Cycloclasticus pugetii PS-1: one gene and its partner. The protein of the gene in region 1 interacts with the protein of each later gene in a pairwise test. Links are inferred from orthologs where the notes say so. Each region holds a gene or a part of one and is shown on either strand. Other genes may lie near its edges.

Evidence for each region.
Region 2: the proteins of CYCPU_RS0110425 (region 1) and dnaB interact in binary tests that used the Escherichia coli proteins (3 or more experiments, as listed by UniProt). The link is inferred for Cycloclasticus pugetii PS-1 from one-to-one orthologs.

The regions. Positions count from the first base shown.
Region 1 is NZ_ARVU01000001.1:2,126,893-2,134,680, reverse strand. What follows is about bases 1,479-4,423. They hold CYCPU_RS0110425 (UvrD-helicase domain-containing protein), read right to left. Parts: upstream 3,981-4,423; coding sequence 1,977-3,980; downstream 1,479-1,976. Other genes in these bases: CYCPU_RS0110420 (YifB family Mg chelatase-like AAA ATPase), read right to left, coding at 4,043-4,423; CYCPU_RS0110430 (c-type cytochrome), read left to right, coding at 1,496-1,975. Outside these bases: CYCPU_RS0110445 (transposase), read left to right, coding at 1-179; CYCPU_RS0110440 (IS3 family transposase), read left to right, coding at 176-1,039; more of CYCPU_RS0110420, read right to left, coding at 4,424-5,557; CYCPU_RS0110415 (accessory factor UbiK family protein), read right to left, coding at 5,600-5,848; CYCPU_RS0110410 (TorF family putative porin), read left to right, coding at 6,059-6,745; glnK (P-II family nitrogen regulator), read left to right, coding at 7,044-7,382; CYCPU_RS0110400 (ammonium transporter AmtB), read left to right, coding at 7,407-7,788. UniProt on the Escherichia coli protein: Rep helicase is a single-stranded (ss)DNA-dependent ATPase involved in DNA replication; it can initiate unwinding at a nick in the DNA. It binds to ssDNA and acts in a progressive fashion along the DNA in the 3' to 5' direction.
Region 2 is NZ_ARVU01000001.1:727,755-735,400, reverse strand. What follows is about bases 1,827-4,629. They hold dnaB (replicative DNA helicase), read right to left. Parts: upstream 4,026-4,629; coding sequence 2,628-4,025; downstream 1,827-2,627. Other genes in these bases: rplI (50S ribosomal protein L9), read right to left, coding at 4,139-4,588; alr (alanine racemase), read right to left, coding at 1,827-2,577. Also shown: CYCPU_RS0103590 (FHA domain-containing protein), read left to right, coding at 1-59; DNA repair protein RadA, read right to left, coding at 129-1,493; more of alr, read right to left, coding at 1,483-1,826; CYCPU_RS0103565 (DUF2232 domain-containing protein), read right to left, coding at 4,634-5,536; rpsR (30S ribosomal protein S18), read right to left, coding at 5,572-5,808; rpsF (30S ribosomal protein S6), read right to left, coding at 5,841-6,269; 23S rRNA (guanosine(2251)-2'-O)-methyltransferase RlmB, read right to left, coding at 6,587-7,342; rnr (ribonuclease R), read right to left, coding at 7,342-7,646. UniProt on the Escherichia coli protein: The main replicative DNA helicase, it participates in initiation and elongation during chromosome replication. Travels ahead of the DNA replisome, separating dsDNA into templates for DNA synthesis.

The DNA of each region.
Region 1 (7,788 bases):
ATAAATGGAAAGCCCAGTTAGAGGATAAAGGTGACAAAGCCTTTTCTAATAATCTTGGGCGTCCTCGAAAAGAAAATCAAAGCGAGTTAGTCACCCTTCGACAGGAGAACGAGCGACTGAAGGAGGAAGTTGAGATTTTAAAAAAGGCCGCAGCGTACTTTGCCAGGGAACTCAAGTGAGGTACGCATTCATTCAGTCTCAGCAACATAAACATCCGTTAAACCGTTTATGTTCGACTCTCAACGTATCGACTAGTGGTTATTATGATTGGTTAGATAGGCCCGTCAGCAAGACTCAGCGCACAAACCAGCGACTTTTAACCAAGATACGTTGCTTCCACCAATCAAGCCGACAAACCTATGGCTCACCTCGGGTTCATCAAGATCTCTTAGCGGCAGGTGAACACGTTAGCGTTAACCGCGTTGCAAGGCTGATGAAGTCAGCAGGCATACAATCTAAAATGACAAAACGATATATTGTCACGACAAATTCTAAGAATACGTTATCGCCTGCATCTGATCGATTGAAAAGAAACTTTTTTACCGTGAAACCAAATCAAAAGTGGGTGTCGGATACAACGTTTATCCGAACACGTCAGGGCTGGTTATACCTCGCAATGATACTCGACTTATATTCACGTCAAGTTATTGGCTGGGGCATGAGTGATCGTAACAACACAAAGTTAGTTGTTGATGCCTTGCAAATGGCTGCAGTTCGTCGCGACTGTAGTGAACAATCTGTTGTCGTACATTCTGATCAAGGAAGCACCTATGCATCAGGTGATTACCAGCGGTTACTGAGGAAAAACAACATGCTAGCGAGCATGAGCCGAAAAGGTGAATGTTATGATAATGCTGTCGCGGAGAGCTTTTTTGGTACACTTAAAACTGAATTGGTCGACGACGAAGATTACCGGACTAGAGAACAAGCTAAACAAAGCTTATTTGAATATATCGAAGTATTTTACAATCGACAACGAAGGCATTCGTATCTAGGCTATGTTAGTCCAGATGAATATGAACGGGCTAATGCCCTTTAATTAATCCCTCCGTTATTTTAGGGGAACCTCAATGTGACCTGCCTATTTTTTTGCCTGTTCTAAATAAAGGGTATCAACCGGTTAGCCAGCTTGATATTAGTCAATTGAGATATTTGCGTCTAATTTTTGTTGGTTAGATAAGCGTACCAATTGTTCATTGCATCATACTTGGGAGATAGTTTTTACATGGATACGCAGTCTTAAATAGGGGGGGTGACTATTTTCTTTTTTATCTAAGGATATATTGTTTGCTAAATTGGCGCGCTCGGCGGGAGTCGAACCCACGACCTTCGCCTTCGGAGGGCGACACTCTATCCAGCTGAGCTACGAGCGCTTTGTATATTGTTGCGGTATTATAACGTGATATGTTGATGAAATATTGAACTGTTTTTACTTCGGGTTTATAGGCTTAGGGTTTATAATCCTGAAAAAATATCACTAAATTGGAGTTAGTACGTGAGTGAAGATAAGAAAATTTTAAGTGACCTAGGTGTCACGATAGGTGTGTTAGTTATTATTGCTATTGTAATTTCTTTTGTAGCGATTGGCCTGGTTGACGAGAAACCGATGTCTGCAGCAGCAGAAAAAAAGGTTTTAGATAGAATTAAACCTTTAGGTGAGTTAGCAACGACGTTAGCCGAGGCTAAAAAAGCTAGTCCAATTGTTGAGCCGCCAGTGGTGGTTGCAACGGAACCTATGTCCGCAGAGCAAGTTTATAATACGGCGTGTATGGCTTGCCATTCAACAGGAGTTGCGGGCGCACCTAAAACAGGTGATGTGGCAGCTTGGGCACCTCGTATTGCACAAGGTGAATCAGTGCTCTTTGAGCACGCGACCAAAGGTTTTAAAGGCATGCCTGCACGAGGTGGTTCTGCTCAATTATCTGATGCAGATGTGACCGCCGCTATTGATTATATGGTTGAGAGAAGTCAGTAATTTAATTTAATAAACTTTTCATAAGGGCCAGGCTTTCCTGGCCTTTTTTCTTTTGTTCTTCTGGGTTTTTCTTTTGGACGGCGGCCCAATCTAAATCGTCGACGGGCAGTTCGGTTAAGAAACGGCTGGGTTCTGTTGATGAAACATCACCGTATTTCTTTCGTTGCGCGCAATAACTAAAGGTGAGCTGTTGTTGGGCTCTTGTAATGCCAACGTAAGCCAGTCGTCGTTCTTCTTCAATTTGATCAGTATCAATGCTGTTTTGATGAGGCAGGATGCCTTCTTCCATGCCAATTAAATAGACGTAAGGGAACTCAAGTCCTTTTGCGGCGTGTAAGGTCATGAGTTTTATTTGGTCAGTTTTTTCTTCTTCCTCGTTGCGCTCTAAGCTGTCGAGCAACATCATGCGTGACACAATATCGCCCAAGCTGCGCTCTTCTTGTGATTTTTTAGCGCTGTTTTCAATCCATTTTATTAGCTCTAATACATTGTTTATTTTTCTTTCTGCCTGTTTGTCGCTATTGGCGTGAGTTTTAATCCAATCGTAATACTCAATGTGTTGAAGCATCTCATGAAGGATGGCAATCGGGTCTTCTTGTTGTGTTCTATCAGATAAGCTAACAATCCAGTCGCAGAAAGAGCGCAGTTTGTAATAGGTTCGTTCATTTAACTGTTGTTCAAGCCCTATTTCAAAACAAGCATCAAATAAACTAATGTGGCGACTATTGGCATAAAGGGCGAGTTTTTCGACAGTGCTGGTGCCAATTTCACGGCGGGGTGTATTAATAACTCGGAGAAAAGCACTGTTGTCATCTGGGTTAATAAGCAGTTTGATATAACACAGGGTGTCTTTTATCTCAGCATGGGAAAAAAATGAAGTGCCGCCGCTGATGGCATACGGTAACGATAGTTCCCGTAGGCTTTTTTCTAACAGTCTTGCTTGGTGGTTGCTTCGGTAGAGGATAGCAAAGTCAGCATTGCTGGCCCGGTGTTTAAATTTTATACGAGAAATTTCGGCCGCGATTTGTTGTGACTCCGAAAACTCATCTTTACATCTGATGACGTTAATTTTCTCATCACTTTTGATGTCGCTCCAAAGGTTCTTTTCATATAAATGCGGGTTGTTGCTAATGAGTTGGTTAGCTGCTTTTAAAATACGTTGATTAGAGCGATAGTTTTGTTCGAGTTTAATGATCTCTAATCTAGGGAAATCCTTTTTTAGTGTGAAGAGGTTTTCTGGGTTAGCCCCTCGCCACGCGTAAATGGATTGATCGTCGTCACCAACGACGGTGAATTGTCCTATGGCGCCAACTAAATGCTTAAAAAACTCATATTGCGTGGTGTTTGTATCTTGATACTCATCGAGTAAAAGGTAACGAGTACTGTTTTGCCACTTTTCTAATACTGACGGGTGTTCGTTAAAAAGGACTAACGGCGTTAAGATTAAATCATCAAAATCGACCGCATTGCATACGCGGTTATATTGCTGATATTGTTCATATAATGCAGCAGCAAACTGCTGTTGAGCGTCTTCAGCTAAAGACATGGCTTGTGCGGGCAAGACCGCTTGGTTTTTCCAGTCGGATATTTGCCACGAAAGGGGGGATATTTGAGCTTTATCTAACTGATGTTGGCTATTATCTAAAATATCTTGTAGGACCTTAAATTTATCCTGTTCATCTAAAATGCTAATGTTCTTTTTAAAGCCAAGTGTTTGATACTCCTTGCGAATAATATCAAGACCTAGGGAGTGAAATGTTGATATGCGAATGCCTTTTGTTTTTTTTGACGAACAGAGTTTGTCAACACGTGAACGCATTTCTCTTGCAGCCTTATTGGTAAAGGTAACGGCGGTAATATGTTTGGCTTCAACACCGTTACTAATAAGGTGTGATATTTTTTCGGTAATGACGCGGGTTTTTCCGCTGCCAGCACCTGCAATAACAAGTAAGGGGGTGTCCGTTGTGATAACAGCTTTGTGTTGTTCTGGGTTTAGTTTGGGCACGGCGACTTAAAAGATGAGTTTGGGAGCAAATTTTACTCGTTCTTTATGATATTTTCAGCGCTTTATGTGACGCGTTTATCCATGCGGCGATAGCTTAAGGCTTCAGTTAAGTGGTGGCGTTGAATATTAGTTTGATGGTCCATATCGGCGATGGTTCGCGAGACACGTAAAATGCGATGATAGGCACGGTGCGATAAACCCAGTTTTTCAATTGCTTGCTCTAGTAGCTGATGATCTTCATCGCTTATTTGGCAATGTTGTTTGATTTGTGCAGTGGATAATAATTCGTTGAGTTGACCTTGTCGTTTTAGTGCTTTTATTTGCGAGTGATGCACCCGTAAAGCAATTTGTGCACTACTTTGCTCACCTCCGTTAGTGCCTTTACGTAGCATTTCACTGGAAATACGGGGTACCTCAATATGCATATCAATTCTGTCGAGCAAGGGGCCGGATATTTTGTTTCGATAACGGCTGATTTGAACAGGGTTACATTGGCATCGTTGAGAAGTATCACCAAGGTAACCGCAAGGGCATGGATTCATCGCGGCGATAAGTTGGAAGCGAGCAGGAAATTCTGTTTGGTGGTTAGCGCGGGAGATGGATATTTTTCCATTTTCAATAGGTTCGCGTAATACCTCTAAGACTTTACGGTCAAATTCGGGGAGTTCGTCTAAAAATAAAACGCCGTGATGCGCGAGCGATACTTCGCCGGGTTTTGGCGAACTGCCACCACCGACCAAAGCAACAGATGAAGCGCTATGGTGAGGAGATCTAAAAGGAGGCGTCCGCCACTGGTGAGTATCAAGGTTGTGCTGACTAATAGAGTAAATTGAGGCGGTCTCAATGGCCTCTTCTTCGCTTAGTAGCGGTAAGATGCTTGGTAATCGAGCTGCAAGCATTGACTTGCCGGTTCCTGGGGGACCAAGCATTAATAGGCTGTGGCGTCCAGCAGCGGCAATTTCTAGTGCGCGTTTGGTGTGTTGCTGCCCGTGAACGTCTGAAAAGTCGAGATTATTTATTGAGGGAGAGGTTACATCATTTTTAGGTTTAAAAAGAGGTAGTTCTTGCTGTCCATGAAGGTGCGAGCAAACAGCTAGCAGATGAGGAGCGCCAATAATATCAACACTTGAGATGAGCGCTGCTTCGTGTTGATTATGGGTGGGTAAGCAGAGTGTTCGATGGCTTGTTTGGCAGGCTATAGCTGTGGGTAATGCGCCTTTAATGGCTCTTAATTCACCGCTTAACGATAATTCGCCAAGAAACTCATAATCAAGCAGTTTGTCGTTGGGTATTTGGCCCGAGGCTGCAAGAATACAAAGCGCTATGGGTAAATCGAATCGCCCGCCTTCTTTGGGTAAATCAGCAGGTGCTAAGTTAATGGTGATGCGCTTAGCAGGAAACTCAAATTGACAATTGAGAATAGCGCTGCGTACGCGATCTTTACTTTCTTTAACAGCCGCCTCAGGTAAGCCAACAATATTTAGGCTGGGTAAACCGTTTGCTAGGTGCGCTTCAACGGTTACTAATGGCGCATTAATGCCAGTGGAGCTGCGCGTTAGAGTAGTAGCTAGTGACATGGTGGAATCCTTTCCTTAACAGCATGATTTAATGAGGAAGCTTTAGGTGTTATTGTTTTTCGTCAATTCATTAAGAGTTTGTTCAAGCGCATCTAACTTCTCACGTGTTCTCGCAAGCACAGCACTTTGTACATCAAACTCTTCACGCGTAACTAAGTCTAACTTAGCAAACTGTTGTTGCAAAATTGATCTAAAGTTTTTTTCGGTTTCACTTTTAATGCTTGCAAGGTCGTTGGGTAAGTGGTCGATCAGCGACTGGGTAATGCTTTCAATTATAGTTGGGTTAATCATAGCTATATAGGGTATATGAAATTTAGTTAATGCACCGGTTAGGTGCGTGAAAAACAAAAAAGGCCGTAATTAGTGCGGTTTTGTTGTTTTTTTTTTAGTAAAAAAGCTTGATTTTGGCCATTTGTGCTACAATAACAACAAATACCGTTTATGCAAAAAACACTTTAAAGCTTGGACGGTATCATAATTTATCAACAACAAGGAATGAAAATGAAATTATTAAAAACAACTGCAGTTGCTGGCTTATTGGTTGCTTCAAGTGCAGCAAGTGCTATCGAAATCAGCGGCAACGTTGCTTTAACAACAGACTATATCTGGCGTGGTATGTCTCAAACTGACGGTTCACCAGCGATTCAAGGTGGATTTGATGCGGACTTAGGTAATGGCGTATATGCTGGTGTTTGGGGTTCAAATGTTGATTTTGATTCTGACGAAAGCATGGAATTTGATGTTTATGCTGGTTGGGCTGGTGAGTTCAATGGCGTTGGTGTTGATATTGGTGCTATCCATTACGCATACCCAACATCAGGAACAGAGACAGATTTCACGGAAGTTTATGTAGGTCTTTCAATGGGTCCTGCTTCTTTGACTCAGTATTTTGGTGTTGATTTAGGCAGCGATGACCTTGGTGATTACCGTTTAGGTAACTACACAGACCTAGGTCTTGATCTTGGCGAGTACAACGGTATCGCTTTTGCTGCTCATGTTGGCTACTATGATTTACAAGCTGACTCAAGTGACTACTGGGATTGGAAATTAGCTGCATCTACTACTTACATGGGTGTTGATGTAGAAGTTGCTTACACAGATGTTGATACTAACTCAGACAACGTAAGTGATGCACGTGGTGCATCTGACGATGCTGCATATGTATTAACTGTTTCTAAGTCTCTATAAGACTGAGTTCAAGCAGAGCTTCTCTGCTTATTTAACTTGTTTTACCCTAACGGGTAATGAGTTAAGCAGTTTAAAAACACCCCTCCTTGAGGGGTGTTTTTTTATGCCCAACGTAAATAATAAACTGGTTATAGCTGGTTCATTGGCTGCACTAATATGGGGCAATATTTGATTTTAGAGTTTTCCTCGCTCGGCTTTTTATCATTTAACTATTTGAATATTAACGTTTTTTTAAATATGGCATGCCCTATGCATTATTATCCCCGTCAATAAGACATCAAAGAAAAGAGGAACAATAATGAAACTAGTAACAGCTGTATTAAAGCCTTTTAAATTAGATGATGTTCGCGAAGCGTTATCTGATATTGGGGTTTCCGGCATTACCGTCACTGAAGTTAAAGGTTTCGGTCGCCAAAAGGGTCATACGGAACTCTATCGTGGTTCTGAGTATGTTGTGGACTTTTTGCCTAAAGTAAAAGTTGAGATTGCCTTGTCAGATGAGCAAGTTGAGGAAGCAGTCGATTCAATTATTAAAGCGGCAAACACTGGAAAAATTGGAGACGGCAAAATTTTCATAACTGAGCTTGAAAAAGTTGTTCGTATCCGTACTGGTGAAACTGGCGCTGAAGCGCTTTAATTTAAATAATTGGAGGATCTCAACGTGGATCAAATACTAGAGTTACAATATGCGCTAGATACGTTTTATTTCTTAATGTGTGGTGCGCTTGTTATGTGGATGGCAGCTGGCTTTTCAATGTTAGAGGCAGGTCTTGTTCGTTCAAAAAATACAGCAGAAATTTTAACTAAGAACGTAGCGTTATTTGCTGTTTCATGCATTATGTATTTAGTGTATGGCTATGAAATTATGTATGGTGGCGGTGCCATGTTAAGTGGTATTGAGCTAGACGGCGCTGCAACTGCCGATGCTTTGACAGCTACTGTTTTAGCAGAATCAAAAGAAGCCGGGTTTGATGGCGGTTCTGTATATTCAAATGCCTCAGACTTTTTCTTCCAAGTGGTGTTCGTTGCTACAGCAATGTCGA
Region 2 (7,646 bases), 1.4 Mb from region 1 along the record:
TAGCTAATAACAATGTCTTAAACATTGCAGACAATAAATATCTCTTTTTTACTGAATAACCCTTAAATATAAGTAATAGGGTGGAGGGGCAGCTTCTGCTTTAGTCTTTACTCTTCAAAAAAATGCTTCTAAAAAAACTGCAATGCATCCCTTAACACGCTCACCGGATGTATTTTTAGACCATCGACACCTTCCTTAGGAATATTCCCTTTAGGCGCTAATGCAAACTTAAAACCGTGTTTCGCGGCTTCCTTTAGGCGCTCCTCACCATTAGGCACAGGGCGAACTTCCCCTGATAGGCCCAACTCACCAAACACCACCCAGTCTTTAGAGATATTTTTAGATTTAAAGCTAGATAATAACGCTGCAACGACCGCCAAATCACCACCTGTTTCCATAACACGTAGACCACCAACGATATTTACAAATACATCTTGGTCAAGTAATGAGCATTGCCCATGCCTATGTAGAATAGCCAACAGCATCGCCAAACGGTTTTGGTCCATCCCGACAGTAACCCGTTTAGGGTTTCCTTGCCTACTTTCATCGACCAATGCTTGCACCTCAACCAGAAGTGGACGAGTCCCTTCGCGAGTCACCATTACAACACTACCAGGCACCTCTTGTTCGTGACGCGAAAGAAAAATAGCAGAGGGGTTTGTCACTTCGCGAAGCCCTTTTTCTGTCATCGCAAAAACGCCCAACTCATTAACCGCACCAAAGCGGTTTTTAATCGCCCTTATCACGCGGAAACGGCTTCCCGAATCACCCTCAAAATATAAAACAGAATCCACCATATGTTCTAAAACACGTGGACCAGCAATCGCCCCTTCTTTGGTGACATGGCCCACTAAAAATATGGTGGTATTTGTGCGTTTAGCAAATCGTACCAGCCGTGCAGCACATTCACGTACCTGCCCAACCGAGCCGGGCGCAGACTGTAACTCATCACTAAAAACCGTTTGAATAGAGTCTACAACCAAAACATCTGCTGACATTTTTTCTGCTGTCGCCAATATGGTTTCGAGTGCAATTTCACATAAAATATTAACTTTATCGACTGATAAATGAAGTCGCGTCGCACGCATACTTACTTGTTGAGCAGACTCTTCACCCGTTACATAGAGCGTTTTAGTACGTTGACTCATACTCGCCAATGATTGCAGCAATAAGGTTGATTTACCAATCCCAGGATCACCACCAATAAGAATTGCTGAGCCGGGAACAATACCTCCACCGAGTACTCGATCCAACTCATCCATGCCACTTTGAGTACGCTCTAAACGCTGCGCTGTTACAGAAGATAAGATTTGCACTTCCGCCGAGCTGGCTTGGTCAGCATAACCACTAAAACGGTTTACTTTAGAGGAACCGCTCAGCGTTGATTCTTGCAGAGTATTCCAGCCACCACAGTCTTGGCATTGTCCAGCCCATTTAGTTGCACTCGCCCCACATTCTTGACAGCTATAAACAGTTTTAGGTTTACTCGACATTTAATGTTTCCCGTATAGATCGACTGACACGATGAGTAATCCCACACAATAACTCATAGGAAATCGTACCACTTTTTTCAGCCACTTCCTCAATGGGCAAACCACGTCCCCATAAAACAACTTCATCACCCACGCGAACATTATTGCATTGACTGATATCCACCGTAATCGAGTCCATTGAAACACAGCCTACTAATGGGGCTACTTGGCCCGCTACCAAAACGGGTGTTCCTGTCACGGCATGGCGCGGGTAACCATCGCCGTAACCAATCGCAACAATTGCTATTAGGCTGGTTCTATTAGCTTGCCAAGTTGAACCATAACCGACGCAGCCCGATTTTCTAACCGTTCTTATTGATAGAACCCTGCTTTTTAGTGTCATCACAGGAAGCAAATTATCATCACTTGCTGTTGAGTCACAAAACGGGTTGGCACCATATAGCATTATGCCAGGACGCACCCAGTGTCTTTGTGCATGCTTCCAACCTAACAATCCAGCTGAATTAGCAATACTTTGTTCACCATTCAAACCGAGCGTAGCCTCATCAAACACACTAATTTGAGAGGTGGTAGACGATGAATTCATATCGTCCGCACAGGCCAAGTGAGTCATTAACTTAACCGGCAAACGTAGCTTTCCAGATAGTTGCAAAGCGTCGTAAAGCCTCGGCACTGCGGACGCATCAACTCCTAGACGGTTCATCCCCGTATTTATTTTTAACCAAGCAGATATCGGTGTTGAAACATCAGCTGAATGGAGTAGCTCTACTTGGTACTCACTATGAATAACTGCGTCTAGGTCATAGGCACAAAACTGCTCAAGGTCTGCTTGAGAAGAAAACCCAGTTAACACAAGAATTATTTTATCGATGCCTGCTTGTCTAAGTGTTATTGCTTCTTCTAGCCGTGCTACAGCAAAACCATCAACCGATGATAACGCCTGAGCAACCGCTAACATGCCATGCCCATAAGCATCTGCTTTTATTACCGCCATAAGTTTTGAGTTAGGAGCTGCTCGACGAGCAACATCAGCATTATGTGTTAATGCCGATAAATCAATAACCGCTTCGGGGTGAAAAGACATAATTATTCTAACGTCATAATGCGTTGATGGGCCACTAATTAACCATCAGATCAATATTCATCATCAATGTAACTGTCATTGGCATAGTTCTCAAACCGCGTATATTGCCCTAAAAACGTCAACCGACAGGTGCCAATCGGCCCATTACGCTGTTTACCAATAATAATTTCTGCCACACCTTTTGCGTCAGAGTCTTCGTTATACACTTCATCCCTATAAATAAAAATAATAACATCGGCATCCTGCTCAATACTTCCCGACTCCCTCAAGTCAGACATCACTGGTCGTTTATTCGGCCGTTGCTCCAAATTACGATTCAACTGAGATAAAGCAATAACTGGTACATTTAACTCTTTGGCTAAGGCTTTCAATGAACGCGAAATATCTGAAATCTCTGCTACACGGCTTTCACTTTTCGATGGTGATTGCATCAATTGTAAGTAATCGAGAACAATCAAACCTAGCTGACCATGTTCTTTCATCAGTCGCCTTGCTCGGGCACGAACCTCAATGGGGCTCAGTGCTCCTGTGTCATCTATGAATATTTTAGCTTCTGCCAACAGATTAATTGAAGATTGCATTCGTGGCCACTCATCATCATCAAGCTGTCCGGTTCTAACTTTATGCTGATCAATACGGCCTAAAGAAGACATCATTCTCATCGCTAATGAATCACCCGGCATCTCCATACTAAATACGGCGATAGGCAAGCCACTTTGAATGCCTATGTTTTCTGCCAAGTTCATTGCAAAACTGGTTTTGCCCATTGAAGGTCGGCCAGCGACAATAATTAAATCAGCCGGTTGAAGACCGGATGTCATTTCATCTAAATCAGAAAACCCGGTACTCGCACCGGTAATAGCATTTTGGTTTTCATGTAATTCGGTAATCTTATCAACGGCTACGCCCAATAAGTTTTTAATCGATTCAAAACCCTTTTGCCCTTTTGCACCCTGTTCGGCAATTTTAAAAACTTTACTTTCAGCTTCGTCCAACAATTCATTTATGTCTCGGCCTTCAGTATCAAACCCAGAATCTGATATTTCATTACCAATATGAATAAGCTGACGGCGAACAGATCGTTGCCGAACAATAGCTGCATAGCTAACAATGTTTGCTGCACTAGGCGTATCTTTTGCAAGCGCCCCTAAATACGCTAAACCACCGACACTTTCTAATTCCCCAGCTTGCCCGAGCACTTCGGAAATAGTAACAACATCGAAAGGCTCGTCTTTTTTTGCTAAGTCTGCAATCGATTCAAAAATTAGCCGGTGTTCTTTACGGTAAAAGTCCTCTGGTGAAACCTTATCAGCCACTGTATCCCAGCACTGATTATCTAACATTAAACCGCCTAAAACTGATTGTTCGGCTTGTAATGAGTGAGGTGGAACACGAAGAAACTCTGTCTCATCGGGCATTTCATAGTCAAATAATGGTTCTTCAGACATGAGCAGTTTTTGAAGATAAATTGAAAGTTTTTACGATTGTACAGGAAGGTGAAATCTTCTTTGCAAAAAAAAGCCGGTGCCAAATGACACCGGCTTTTTTTAAATGTGGTGTCCTAAGCTTCAGCTACAACCGCCAATTTTAGTGATGCAACAACATCAGTATGTAAGTGGATAGCCACTTCAAATTCACCTGTCTGTCTAATGGAACCTTCAGGTAATTTAATTTCTTGCTTATCAACTTCTACACCTGCATCCGCACATGCTTTAATAATATCCGGTAAGCCGACCGATCCAAATAACTTACCTTCTTCACCCGCCTGGTGAGTAATAGTTAAGTTTAACACTTCAATGGCTTCTGCTCTTGCTTGAGCTTTTGTTAGACGCTCAGCTTCTGCTTTTTCAAGGTCTGCTCTACGTGCTTCAAATTCTTTAATTCTGGCTGGCGTCGCAAGAACTGCTTTACCACCGGGGATTAAAAAATTACGTCCAAAACCGGGCCTTACTGTTACTTTGTCACCCAAGTTACCTAAATTTGCTACCTTTTCAAGAAGAATAATGTTCATCTTTACTAAATCCTATTTATTTTAAAATTTAACTCAGCGTGCGATTCAAACAAACCGCTGACGCCAATCCATCCAAACATCTGATAAGCCAATCAACACCAAAGGCAAGATCAAATGTGGCACAAAAAATATCGCCATGTAAAAAACAAAGAGCAAATAACGGCTACCACCTCTACCCTTGATTACTACATGTACCACTGACACACCAACTATAAAAAACAATAAAAGAACTTGTATATCCAAGTTCAATATATATTCGGCAAACTGTCCGTCTAATAACACGCCTAACACAACCAGTATTGCAAATACTAACCCATCACGTGGTAATAAACGAAGGTGGCTAAACTCTTTGTCGAAACCACCTTCATTAAATAACAAGCCTTGCCACCATCTGCCTAACAGCAAACTCATCAGTAAACTAATAAGCGTACCGGCCACTACAACACCAGTAATGTACTGAGACCAGAACAGCAAACCTTCTTCAAGTTCTGCCTCGGTTACCGGCAACTCTTGTTGTTCTGCAAGGGCTTTAACAACCTCTTGAATGCCTGTTGCCCATAGCTGTGCAGGGTTATCTATTGTTAAATAAAGCCCCGTTACCGCTAACATCCCAAGTATGACTAAAAACTCAAGTGCTTTGTTTAGCTCCCCTGTCTCTCGTAATACCAGCGATATCAAAAAAGCAGGTAACCACATAATAAACAAATATGTAAAAGAAACTAACGATGTTCCTAATACTATATAGCCTATTAACGCAGTCGCGACCGTTGAGCCAATTACAACCCTAAGCCCATCAGCAGACCCATTTCTTAATGTTACCAAGCAAACACAGGCAACGCTAATGATTAATAATGGCGGCATTAACAATGACAAAATTGCCATCGTTGCTGAAACAATGGTGGCCTGCCGACCACCTTGCATAATAAATGTTGCTACTGCTTTCATCATACAAGGCTTAGCCCGCGATTACTCGCGACATAAATCTACCGTTCGTGCGCGTCGCAATATGGAATCAACGATAAGAAACGAGCTCGCTTAATTGCAGCCGTTAACTGACGTTGGTACTTTGCTTTAACACCCGTCACACGTGCAGGAATAATTTTCCCAGTTTCGGTCATATATTCTTTTAATGTATCTAAATCTTTGTAATCAATTTCTTTTACATTTTCTGCAGTGAATTTGCAGTAACGTGGGCGTCTAAAACCTTTATCAAATGCCATGTCTATTCCTTAAATTATACGTTGTACAGTGTCTATGCGTCTGTTGCTTTATCAGCATCAGGCTCAGACGTTTCTGTTGTTTCGGCTGATGATTCAGCTTTCTTTTCAACTGGCTTTACATAGGGTTTAGCCGCTTCTTTTTCGTTTGACTTGGCAAGTGGTGTAGTACCTGTCGTTGCTTCATCACGACGCATGATCATATTTCTAATCACAGCATCATTAAACTTGAAGGCTTTTTCTAATTCTTCTAGAGCCGCTTGATCACACTCGATGTTCATCAATGTGTAATGTGCTTTATGAATTTTGTTAATGGGGTATGCAAGCTGTCTTCTGCCCCAATCTTCTACTCGATGAATGTTTCCGCCACGCTCTGTTATTGATGCGCTATAACGCTCAACCATTGCAGGAACTTGCGCACTTTGATCCGGGTGAACCAAAAATACAACTTCGTAATGTCTCATTTTATTTCCTTTAGGATTATCAGCCTTCCTGACACACTCAGGTAAGGCAAGGATTGTAGTCTGATCATACAAGCTACAATTTCGAACGCGCGATTTTACAGGTATCAGTACTGCAAATCAAGTTAGCTCTAATAGTTAAACTGTTAACCATAGAAACGGCTCAGTTTTTAAACAAGCCCTTTACTGCTTAAACGCCTTAAGCAAGCTTTGTCGGCTCATCAACGACCCAAAAACCAACCAAACAGACTTGTGTTATTCAACAGACTCTTTTGCTTATTCTGATGAACACTTATAAGGGTTGATGCCTGACTGATTTTTTATGAATTCAATGATCGTTGATTTTGTCTAAGCACTTCATACAAAATAATACCCGTAGCAACAGAAACATTTAGACTTTCCACTTTTTCGGACATTGGTATTTTAATTAATTGGTCGCATTGCTGTTGCGTTAAAGACCTCAGACCTTTACCTTCTGCTCCCATCACAATCGCTACAGACCCGGTCAATTCAGCCTCAAAAACATCTTTTGTTGCTTCTCCAGCAGCCCCGCTAACCCAAACCCCTTCAGTCTTAAGGTATTTCAAGGTTCTCACTAAGTTGGTCACACGATAGACCGGAAGCAGTTCAGCGGCGCCACTGGCTACTTTACAAACAGTCGCATTTAAGCGACAGGCATTATCTTTTGGCACAATAACCCCTTGCACCCCTGCGGCCAACGCTGTTCTTAAACAAGCCCCTAAATTATGCGGGTCGGTCACTTGGTCTAACACTAAATAAAATGCTTGGTCTTGTTGTTCTTTAAGCGCCTTCTTAAGTTGCTCTTCTGTTCGTTCTTGTGGCAATTTAGCGGTTAACAAAACACCTTGATGGTTTGCATTGCTGGACAATTTCTCTAATGTTTTCTTATCAACATAGTCAACGCGAATACCAACCTCATCCAGACTTTGTTTTATTGCTTGCAGCTTTGCATCTTTGCGCTGTCGATCCATCCATGCATTAACGATATGATCAGGCCTCGCTTTAATAAGCGCTTGAACAGCATGAATTCCATGAATTTTTTGCACTTCAGCCATTAGCGTTTCTTCTTCCTACGACGTTTAGCCACAATTTTTTTCTTTTGCTCTGCACCCGCCAATGCCAAATCAATTTTTTTATCATCTAAGCTTACTTTAACCACCTTTACTTTTAGTCGATCGCCCAAACGAAATGATTTATTGGTACGCTCGCCTAACAAACGATGCTTGCTGGCATCAAAGTGGTAATAATCATCACCTAACCCAGTAACGTGAACCAAACCATCGATAAAAATCTTATCTAGTTCTACAAACAAACCAAAGGAGGTCACTGAAGAGACAACACCACTAAATTCTTGGCCAA